DNA from 2 places in the Paenisporosarcina macmurdoensis genome. Region 1 is predicted to be linked to the other one. Evidence: riboswitches for the same ligand, from Rfam matches in the RefSeq annotation. Region 1 holds a riboswitch; the other holds the start of a gene.
What was found. Region 1 has a riboswitch for S-adenosylmethionine ahead of metK (methionine adenosyltransferase). Riboswitches for the same ligand answer to the same signal wherever they lie in the genome.

Region 1 (5,949 bases):
AAAGATTATCCCGGCAGGCATGCTTGCATTAGGTCGACCTGCGAAAGTCGTACGTGAATTAAATGATGAAGACCGACTAGATATGAAGCGAATTGTAAAAGAATACGCTGAAAAAGGGCAAATTTATAAAGCGATGCAACAAAATACAAGTACTAAATAGAATGAGCAGGCGTTTAAGTGCCTGCTCTTTTAATTTGATATGTACCAACTGTTTGGTATATTGTCGTTCAAATTGGTTTATTCCCCTTCGCTCGGTGTTTATTCCCTTTCAAATTGATTTATTACCTTTCACTCGATGTTTATTCCCTTTCAAATTGGTTTATTCCCCTTCGCACTATATTTATTCCCTTCACCCATTTTTGTCCATAATGTCCGTGTGATAATTAGTTTGACTTTCGCTTCGCTGCGGTTGTGGAATCAATCCTATTATAAAAATATTTTCCCACTCAAGATTGATTTGTTCCCGCTCAATTCTTACCATTCACCCATTTTTCTACAGAAAAAAACTGTTCCGGATTAATCCGGAACAGTTTTGTTTTATTCGCCAGCTTTTTCTTTCAAAAGAGCAGCTTTGTCTGTTTTTTCCCAAGGTACATCTAAGTCTGTACGACCAAAGTGCCCGTAAGCAGCAGTTTGTTTGTAAATCGGACGACGAAGATCTAACATTTTGATGATACCTGCAGGTCGTAGGTCGAATAACTCGCGAACTAATTCAACAAGTTTAGATTCACTAACTGTGCCAGTACCGAATGTGTCGATAGCGATCGATACCGGTTGTGCTACTCCAATTGCATAAGCAAGTTGAACTTCACAACGGTCAGCTAGTCCTGCTGCTACAAGGTTTTTTGCTACGTATCGTGCTGCGTATGCTGCTGAACGATCCACTTTTGTAGGATCCTTACCAGAGAATGCTCCGCCACCGTGACGTGCATAACCACCGTAAGTATCTACGATAATTTTACGTCCTGTTAAGCCAGCATCACCTTGAGGTCCACCAATTACGAAACGACCAGTTGGATTAATAAAGTATTTTGTATTTTCGTCAATTAATTCTGCTGGTACAACAGGTTTAATGACATGTTCTTTAATGTTACGTTGAATTTGCTCAAGCGTTACTTCAGGGTGATGTTGAGTTGAAATAACAATTGTATCAATGCGCAACGGTTTATTGTTTTCATCATACTCAACCGTGACTTGTGTTTTACCATCGGGACGTAAATATGATAATACTTCTTCTTTACGAACTTCCGCTAAACGACGAGCTAACTTATGAGCCATACTAATTGGAAGTGGCATTAATTCCGGTGTTTCATTACAAGCAAAACCGAACATTAAACCTTGGTCACCTGCTCCGATTGCATCGATGTCTGAATCAGTCATAGAGCCTTCACGCGCCTCTAATGCTCTATCAACACCCATAGCGATGTCAGGAGATTGCTCATCGATTGCAGTTAATACTGCAGAAGTCTCTGAGTCAAAACCATATTTTGCACGTGTATAGCCGATTTCGCGGACTGTTTCACGTACAACTTTTTGAATATCCACATAAGCTGTTGTTGTGATTTCTCCAGCAACCAGTACTAAACCTGTTGTTACTGTCGTTTCACATGCAACACGTGCGTTAGGATCTTCAGTTAAAATTGCATCTAAAATTGCATCTGAGATTTGATCACAAATCTTATCTGGATGCCCTTCTGTTACTGATTCTGATGTAAATAGACGACGATTTGTCATTGGTATTTCCTCCTATATCCTTCGAGATTTCTCTCGGAAAATTCAAACGGTACTCATTTCCCATGTTCAGCTTATTCAGTCGATTAAAACCTTCCGCCTTATCGGGCTTCTGCACACGAGGATAAAGGGAGATGTCATAAAAAAAACCCTCTCTCACGTAAATCACATGAGGAAAGTATACATTAATAGGCATCTTTCACTCTTATCATCCAAGGAATACACCTTGCTTCAGGTTCAGCACCTTTGCTAATTACTACTTACTTCATAACTGCAGGTTGCCGGGTTTCATAGGGCCTGACCCCTCAACCAGCTCGGGATAAGAGTATCCGTTCAGTTTTACATCATAATAAACTAATCCCTCTATGTCAAATATTATTTATTATTCTTCATTAAAGAGAAATTTAAGAGGAATTTAATTAGGCTATTAGTGTAGTTTAATGAGCGGAATGTGTTATACTAATCAACGAATAAAAAAACACCCCAATGGATTGGGAATATAAGAAAAAGGAAGGTACATATACATGAATTCAGTGAACACTATCAACGAACTGAACGACTTGTTAAATGGCAAAAACGTGCATGTACAACTTTCAGTACCACAATTAGTGGAGAAAGCAACATTACGCGGAGAAGCTGTCTTAACATCAACTGGAGCTGTAAAAGTAGAGACAGGGAAATATACAGGACGTTCTCCTAAAGACAAATATGTTGTTGAAGAAGATATCTCAAAAGACAAGATTGATTGGGGTACAGTAAATCAACCGATTTCATCCGAAATTTTTTCCTCTTTATATAAGAAGGTTGTTACATATTTAAAATCGAAAGAAGAACTATTTGTTTTTAATGGCTTTGCAGGAGCAGACAAAGAATCTCGCCTTTCTATCAAAGTAATTAATGAATATGCATGGCATAACCTATTTGCACACCAATTATTTATTCGTCCTACGGAAGAAGAATTGGCAGTTCATGAATCACAATTTACTATTGTTTATGCACCTACGTTTAAAGCTGATCCAGCAATCGATGGTACTGCTTCTGAAGCATTCATCATTGTTTCAATGGAACAACGCATCATTTTAATTGGTGGAACAGAATATGCTGGAGAAATGAAAAAATCAATTTTCTCTATTATGAACTATTTACTTCCTGAACAAGGCATTTTATCTATGCATTGTTCATCAAACGTTGGCGAAAAAGGTGATGTTGCCTTATTCTTTGGTTTATCTGGAACTGGAAAAACGACGTTATCAGCTGATGCTGATCGCAAGTTAATCGGTGATGATGAGCATGGCTGGTCAGATAATGGTGTATTCAATATTGAAGGAGGCTGTTATGCAAAAGCAGTCAACTTAAAACGTGAAAATGAACCACAAATTTTCGATGCGATCCGTTTTGGATCAGTATTAGAAAACGTAGTAGTGGATCCGGATACACGTATTGCTAATTACGAGGATATCTCATTAACTGAAAACACACGTGCTGCTTACCCATTACAAGCAATTGATAATATTGTTGACCCTTCTGTAGCCGGTCATCCAAATACAATCATTTTCTTAACAGCTGATGCATTTGGCGTATTGCCTCCAATCAGTAAATTAACAAAAGAACAAGCAATGTACCACTTCTTAAGCGGTTTCACATCGAAACTTGCAGGAACTGAGCGTGGAATCACGACTCCACAAGCTACGTTCTCAACTTGTTTCGGTTCTCCATTCCTTCCATTGCCTGCAACCGTGTATGCAGAAATGTTAGGAAAGAAAATTGACGAACATAATGCACAAGTATTCTTAGTAAATACGGGTTGGACTGGCGGCGTATACGGCGTTGGTAAACGTATGAAACTTTCTTATACACGTGCAATGGTGCGCGCGGCGTTGGATGGTAAATTAGACAATGTAGAAACAGACAAAGGTTCTGTATTCGGGCTAGCGATTCCAAAAGCTGTACCTGGTGTTCCAGAAAACGTACTAAATCCACGCGATGCATGGGCAGATGTTTCTGCATATGACGCAAAAGCAAAAGAATTGGCAGATCAATTCCGTGAAAACTTCAATAAATTCGGCTCAGTTGCTGAAGAAATCGTCTCAAAAGGCGGACCGATTATTTAATATAAAAATGGCTTGCACTTCGTGTGCAGGCCATTTTTTATTCCTTGTAATGAAAGTTCGTATCGTTTTGGAAAAAAGATTGAATATGTATAGCTTCTGCTTTCGTAATTTGATTGAAATGTAGTTCAGCACCATAATCATCTACAGAACAAATATGATACCCATTCTTTTTAAAATGTAATGAATACCACAGAATACTATTTGTTTCACTACTAACAGATTGTAAAATTAAATCTTTTAACTTGTGGTTAAGTGGCATAGTAAAAATGACTAAATCAGTCTCAATTCTAATGGTACGTGCATAAGGTTTAATGGTTTGTATCAATTCTGTTTCATTTTTCCAACACCGTACTTCTATTGCCGTAAAAATTGGCAATAACTCCGTCATTAATGGAATCCAGAAGTCCACATTCTTTAAACGCTTTAGTGTTTCATTTCCATGTGAGAAGGTATCATTTTTTATATGTAAATTTCCCATAAGTAAACCTCCTCAACTTACATTAAGTGTTCTTTAAAATATTCTGCGTCTGCATTTTCAGGGAAGAGTTTTTGAAATTCTGCAGCTTCATTTTTATCTACCCCATACAGCACAATTTCAGAGCCATACTGTGCAATTTCCATCATTTGAATATCTTCTTTATAGAAGAATAGAGTGAACCATTTTATTCCACCGTTTGAATCAATTGAGTGATTACGTAAATAGTTACAATTATCTTCATTTAAAGTAATAGTGACTGACTTTACCAGACCTTGATCAATCGAATTCGCCGATATCTTTGCAAGTTCTTCTAGTAGCTCAGTTTCTTCTTGCCAACAGTGAATTTCGACTGAGGCAAAATCACTTGTATATGTATCCCAAAGCGTTTCCCAATAGCTTGTATCTACTGGTACAGACGATTTTTTCTCTGTATGAGTCGTTTCCAAATGAATTCGAACATGTTTCATTACACTTACCCTCCTTGATGTTTCATCCATTTTGTTAAGTCCCTTATAATTTGTTTGTTGATGTTCATTGGGAAAAAATGATTGTGCTCCTTAAAATACCACGTTTCAAAAACCTTATCTTCTTTTACTAATGCTTTTTCTAATCGACTTGCATGCTCAAAACCTACATTACGATCCTTCATTCCATGGATAATCAAAAGTGGGCATGACATTTGTTTAATATGTGGAATAGGTTGACGTTCATCATATGCTGCAAGTGCATTCTTTGGATTTCCACCAATTACTCGCTTCATCATCCTCCGCATATCACTGCGTTCTTCATAAGTAAGCACTATATCTGAAACTCCTGACCAGGTTACCATTGACGTAATATCATCACGCAAAATCGCTGTCCATAAAGCCATAATTCCACCACGTGAAAAGGCAAACAAGTGAATACGATTGACTGAAAGAAACTGTTTTAAGACATCTACTCCATATACGGCATCATAGCGATCTTCGCCAGCAAATTCATCGCGGCCTTCTCCACCTCTATTACCACGGTAATATGGAGCAAACACAACAAATCCTTGTGCTGCAAATTGAGCAATGCGAGCAGGTCGAACCATGCCTATGTTTTGAATTCCACCTCGTAAGTACAGTAATCCTTCATGACTACCCTTTTTTAGAGGTTCCGCAAGCAGACCTTTTACTCGATATCCGCATGACCAATAAACAATTTCAGTTAAACGAACATGTGGATTGGGACTAGGGTATGCCCTTTTAAGTTCAATCGTTCCATTTGCTTTCATCTAACATCACCTGTTCCAGCATTTTTTTCATGCCTTTATCTTTCATATGAAAACTGAGATTAGGTGAATGAATAAATTCTTGTAATGTCACCCAAACCGGCCCTTCTGTTTCAAATTGCTCAACATTTGTCTCTAAAGACACTACAGTTGAGCGGAAAACCACTTTACAAAATGGTTTTACATCATTCACCATGTATTCTGCAAACCATTCTAAATTCTCAAGCCTAGCACCTGTCTCTTCAAATGTTTCCCGTATTGCAGCTTGTTCTAACGTCTCGTTTACTTCTACCTTCCCACCAGGGAATTCAAGTCCTCTTAGCGGGTGCTTTGTCAGTAACCATTGCTTGTCCCTATTTGCTAGCACCAGAACA
Region 2 (5,949 bases), on a different contig from region 1:
TTATGTATTAAATGGTGAAAAACAATGGATTACAAATGCAGGATTCGCAGATGTTTTTGTCGTGTATGCAAAAATTGACGGAGACAAATTCTCTGCGTTCATCGTTGAACGTGAATATTCAGGTGTTTCTGTAGGTGCTGAAGAGAAAAAGATGGGTATTAAATCTTCTTCAACTCGTACATTAATCCTTCAAGACGCTCAAGTTCCTGTTGAGAATTTACTTGGTGAAGTTGGTCGTGGTCATGTAATCGCATTTAACATCTTAAACATTGGTCGTTACAAATTAGGTGTAGGTACAGTCGGTGCTTCAAAGCGTGCATTTGAATTAGCTGTTGCATATACAAATCAACGTCAACAATTTAAAACGCCTATCTCTTCTTTCAATTTAACAAAAGAAAAATTAGCTACAATGGCTTCAAGACTCTATGCTTCAGAGAGTTTAATATATCGTACAGTTGGTTACTTTGAAGATCGTATGAGCCAATTGAGTGCTGACGAGCAAAAAGACGGGAAAGCCATCGCTGCATCGATTGCAGAGTATGCAATTGAATGTTCAATTAACAAAGTTTTTGGTACTGAAGTCTTAGATTATATTGCAGATGAAGCAGTTCAGTTACACGGAGGTTACGGCTTCATGCAAGAGTATGAAGTAGAACGTATTTACAGAGACTCTCGTATCAACCGTATTTTCGAAGGAACAAATGAAATCAACCGTCTACTAGTACCAGGAACTTTCTTACGTAAAGCGATGAAAGGTGAACTTCCAATCTTACAAAAGGCTCAAGCTCTTCAAGAAGAGTTGTTAATGATGATGCCAGAAGAGATTGAAGATGCTCCTTTAGCACAAGAAAAAATGCTTGTTCAAAATGCTAAGAAAATTGGCTTATTAGCCGCAGGTTTAGCTGCACAACGTTATGGTACAAAACTTGAATCTGAACAAGAAGTGTTAGTCAATATTGCGGACATCGTTAATAACTTATTCGCAATGGAGTCAGCTGTTCTTCGTACAGAAAAAGCAATCCAACGTGTTGGTGTTGAAAAAGCAAACCAAAAACTTTTATATACACAAATCTTCTGTCAAGAAGCATTTGCAAGTATAGAAAAAGATGCGAAAGAAACATTGATTGCTGCGGTTGAAGGTGACAACTTACGTATGATGCTTTCTGCACTTCGTAAATTAACACGTTCAACGCCTTACAACGTGATTGCTAAAAAACGTGAAGCGTCTGTAAAAATAATCGATGCTGAAAAATATATCGTTTAATTAGGAAATCCGAACGCTTCTCAAGAGGCGTTTGGATTTTTTTTTGATAAAATAGATTTAACTGAGGAGGATGAAGAAGAATGGCAATAACGTATTATGGATATCCTAAATGTGGTACATGTAGAAAAGCAAAAGCATGGTTAGATGCTGAAGGGTTATCGTATCATGATGTACATATCGTAGAAACACCGCCTACAATCGAAGAATTGAAAAAAATTGTAGAGACAAGTGGTCTGCCCCTTAAGAAATTTTACAATACGAGTGGCATGAAATACCGTGAGCTTGGCTTGAAAGATAAACTACCAACCATGTCAGACGATGAGCAATTTAAATTGCTGTCTTCAGACGGAATGTTAATTAAAAGACCCCTTGTTACAGATGGCTTGAAAGTAACGGTCGGCTTTAAAGAATCGGATTTTATTGAGAATTGGAAACGCTAATTAACTGTTCTTGTTTTTAGGGAAAGATTATGTCAAACTGAAGATGATTATATTACATATTTGGAGGGGTATTAATGAGCACACCAAAAGATTTACGCTACTCTGAAGAACACGAATGGGTTAAAGTTGAAGATGGCAAAGCACGCATTGGTATTACTCACTTCGCTCAATCTGAGCTTGGTGATATTGTATTCGTTGAACTTCCTCAAGTAGGAGACGATATTAAAACAAACGAGCCTTTTGGCAGTGTTGAATCTGTTAAAACTGTTTCTGAACTTTATGCACCGATCAGTGGTAAAGTGGTTGAAGTAAACAGTGGCTTAGAAGACAGCCCTGAATTTGTTAATGAATCTCCATACGAAAATGCATGGATGGTCGTTATCGAACCAACGGATGTTACTGAAATTGACTCATTGATGACGGCTGAGCAATACGAAAAAATGACTCAAGAGTAAAATTGTTTGTGAAACGCCGACATTTGTTCGGCGTTTTTTGCATATCTAGCGCATAAATGAGTCTAGTTTGGAGGGATTCCATGCTTTCAGATAAAGTCATAGTTGTTGAAGGTCGTTCAGATAAACAACGAATACTACAACTTCTCGCAGAGCCTATTGAAATTATTTGCACGAACGGAACAGTCAGTGTCTCGCGTTTAGAAGAGTTACTGGTTCCTTACGAGCAAGGGGAAATGTATATATTTGTAGATGCTGATGAATCAGGGGAGAAATTACGTGCGCTCATTAAACGTGAATTTCCTGAAGCGCTTCATTTATATACGGATGTAACATACCGTGAAGTCGCGACAACCCCTATGAAAGTCTTAGCGACCATTTTACTCGGAGCGAATATTGATGTGAAATCGGAATTTATAGCATAAAAGGATGAAGACGATGAAAGAATGGACAACTGCTGAGTGGGAATCTAATTCTCAAAGCGCCAATATTGCAGCCTATTATTTATACGCGCCTATGTGTGGAACTTGCCAAGTAGCATCTAAAATGATGGAAGTGGTAGAAGAACTATTACCAAGTGTGAAAATTGGCCAAGCTAATTTGAATTATGTAGAAAATATAGCAGTAGACCAGCAAATTGAAAGTGTACCTTGTTTATTAATTGCTGAGAATGGTCAAGTCCGCGAAAAAATATACGCGTTCCAATCTGTTCCTTATCTATACGATCGTTTGAGAAAAAATATTTGACGTTCACTTTTGAACGTGTTACATTATCACTCGTAACCAAAAACTTAATATCGTAAACTCTTATAAAGAGAGGCTGAGGGAAGTGCCCTATGAAGCCCGGCAACCGACACAATTTGTGAAATGGTGCCAAATCACTCAAAGTACTTTGCTTTGAAAGATGAGAGAACGGTCTAACGTATATTACTATGCAATTAGTCCCTTCTGCTTTTCTGCGGAAGGGACTTTTTAAATTCAGAGGTGAACTAGAGGAATGATTCAATTACAAAACTTATCAAAAACATTCAAAACAAGTAATGGTCAACTTATTGCAGTAGATGACGTTACATTGACAGTTGAACAAGGCGAGATTTTCGGCATTATTGGCTATAGTGGTGCTGGTAAAAGCACATTAATCCGATTGTTAAACGGACTAGAAAAACCAACTTCCGGAAGTGTCACAGTTAACGGTCAAGAAATATCATCAAGCTCGGGCCAAGCGCTTCGAAGTGCTAGACAAAAAGTTAGCATGATTTTTCAACACTTTAACTTACTGTGGTCTCGAACAGTTGAAGACAATATTTCATTCCCGCTTGAAATTGCAGGAATAAGCAAAACGAAACGCAAGGAACGAGTAAAAGAGTTAATCGAACTAGTTGGATTAACTGGGAAAGAGAAAGCGTATCCCTCTCAATTATCAGGTGGGCAAAAACAACGTGTTGGAATTGCGCGTGCGCTTGCAAATAACCCCGAAGTATTACTTTGTGACGAAGCTACATCAGCGCTCGACCCAGAAACAACGGATCAAATACTAGAGTTGCTCGTGGATATTAACAAACGCTTAGGGTTAACGATTGCACTCATAACACATGAAATGCATGTTATTCGTAAAATCTGTCATCGCGTTGCTGTTATGGAAGCGGGGAAAGTAGTTGAGATGGGTTCAGTACTCGAAATCTTCCAAACACCTCAACAGGACATTACAAAACGCTTTGTAGAACAAGTTAATGGTCCAGAAGAAGCTAGTCAAACAATCGCTCATCTTATTGAGCAATATCCTTCAGGCAAGCTCGTGAAACTCGTGTTTGTTGGGGATCGAACAGAACAACCTATCCTTTCGAGGTTAATTAAAAAATACCAAGTTGAAGTGAATATCGTGCAAGGAAATATTACCCAAACTCAAAATGGCGCATACGGAACATTGTATCTGCAAATTGATGGAGCTACCTTAGCGATTGATGAAGCAATAGATTATTTACACGGACAAGATGTTCATACGGAGGTGATCTCACATGATTGAAAACCTTCTACCTAATGTTGATTGGGAAAAAATGTGGGAAGCTTCACTGGAAACACTATATATGTCTGCAATGGCCACTGGTTTCACATTTGTCATTGGACTTGCACTAGGTATTTTGCTATTCCTGACTAGCCCACATCAATTATGGGCAAATAAAATAGTGTATTGGTTAACTGGTGCATTTGTTAACATCTTCAGATCCATCCCGTTTATCATCTTAATCATTTTGTTAATCCCGTTTACTAAGTTTTTACTTGATACCATTCGTGGTGCAAATGCAGCATTACCAGCACTTATCATTGGTGCTGCACCTTTTTATGCACGTATGGTGTTAATTGCTTTACGTGAAATTGATAAAGGGGTAATCGAAGCAGCTCGCTCAATGGGTGCTAAGACGTCCACAATTATTTGGAAAGTTTTATTACCTGAGTCACTTCCAGCATTACTTTCAGGACTTACAGTTACAGCCGTTGCCCTTGTTGGCTATACAGCAATGGCAGGTATTATTGGAGCAGGCGGATTAGGAAACTTGGCATTCTTAGATGGATTCCAACGTAGTCGTGAAGATGTCACGATCGTATCGACAATTCTGATCTTAATTATTGTCTTTATGATCCAATGGATCGGCGATACATTCACATCAAAAGCAGATAAACGATAATTGGTGCCTTCGAGTCCTACTCGATCACATATATCAGGAAAAGGGAGAGACAATCATGAAGAAATTTGTAGCAGGAATATTATTATCAGTAAGTGCAATCACACTAGCAGCATGTGGTGGAGATAGCGAATCTTCTGGAGACAGCAAGGAATTAGTAGTGGGAGCTTCAAACACTCCACACGCTGAAATCCTAGAAAAAGTGAAACCATTGCTTGAAGAACAAGGGATTAACCTTGAAATCGAAACTTATCAAGACTATATTTTACCGAATAAAGATTTAGAATCTGGTGATTTGGATGCGAACTACTTTCAACATATTCCTTATTTAGAATCACAAATCGCAGATAATGGCTATGATTTTGTCAATGCAGGCGAAATTCATATTGAACCTATCGGTGTTTACTCTAAAAAATATAAATCGTTAGAAGAACTTCCAGAAGGTGCAACCATCTTAATTAGTAATTCTGTTGCTGATCATGGTCGAGTTCTTTCAATGTTAGAAGCAGAAGGATTAATAAAATTAGCTGACGGTGTGGATAAAACAACTGCAGAAGTCAAAGATATCGTGGAAAATCCAAAAAACTTGGAATTCGATGCAGAGTATGAAGCGGCACTTCTTGTTCAATTGTATGAAAACGAAGAAGGCGATGCGGTTTTAATTAACTCAAACTATGCAATCGATGCAGGGTTGAACCCGTTAGAAGATTCAATCGCAATTGAAAAATCGGATTCTCCATATGTAAACATTATTGCTGTTCAAGCAGGCAATGAAGGCAATAAAGAAATTAAAGCATTGGTGGAAATATTGAAATCTGAAGAAATTCAAGATTTCATTTTAGAAGAATGGGGCGGCTCGGTCGTTCCGGTTAAATAATAGGATAAAAATAAAAAGACGTCGGATTCCGACGTCTTTTTATTATGCAGAAAAAACCGAGTATTCCGCCTTTTAATGGACATCTTCACTTTAGTAAGTGGGTGTGTTAAAGTAATCTCATCTTTTCGGAGAGAACACTTGTACATTCAAGGAGGACAACATGAAGAAAATTAAAATTGGTTTATTAGCACGAATCGCACTTGCAATTGCACTAGGTGTTTTAGTTGGATCGTTT

Region 2: it holds a riboswitch for S-adenosylmethionine, as region 1 does, so the genes downstream of both, ACFPYN_RS08535 (methionine ABC transporter ATP-binding protein) here and metK (methionine adenosyltransferase) in region 1, are expected to answer to the same signal.

Annotation. Positions count from the first base shown of each region.
Region 1 is NZ_JBHSRI010000007.1:13,653-19,601, reverse strand. Features, by position in the region: gene ACFPYN_RS06680 (gamma carbonic anhydrase) at 1-160, shown strand, start outside; gene metK (methionine adenosyltransferase) at 538-1,734, opposite strand; SAM riboswitch class I at 1,934-2,057, opposite strand; gene pckA (phosphoenolpyruvate carboxykinase (ATP)) at 2,256-3,842, shown strand; gene ACFPYN_RS06665 (hypothetical protein) at 3,880-4,320, opposite strand; gene ACFPYN_RS06660 (hypothetical protein) at 4,338-4,787, opposite strand; gene ACFPYN_RS06655 (alpha/beta hydrolase family protein) at 4,793-5,578, opposite strand; gene ACFPYN_RS06650 (NUDIX domain-containing protein) at 5,556-5,949, opposite strand, start outside.
Region 2 is NZ_JBHSRI010000009.1:183,118-189,066, forward strand. Features, by position in the region: gene ACFPYN_RS08510 (acyl-CoA dehydrogenase family protein) at 1-1,264, shown strand, start outside; gene ACFPYN_RS08515 (arsenate reductase family protein) at 1,345-1,704, shown strand; gene gcvH (glycine cleavage system protein GcvH) at 1,779-2,159, shown strand; gene ACFPYN_RS08525 (toprim domain-containing protein) at 2,240-2,581, shown strand; gene ACFPYN_RS08530 (thioredoxin family protein) at 2,595-2,903, shown strand; SAM riboswitch class I at 2,961-3,067, shown strand; gene ACFPYN_RS08535 (methionine ABC transporter ATP-binding protein) at 3,154-4,179, shown strand; gene ACFPYN_RS08540 (methionine ABC transporter permease) at 4,172-4,840, shown strand; gene ACFPYN_RS08545 (MetQ/NlpA family ABC transporter substrate-binding protein) at 4,896-5,714, shown strand; gene ACFPYN_RS08550 (dicarboxylate/amino acid:cation symporter) at 5,875-5,949, shown strand, end outside.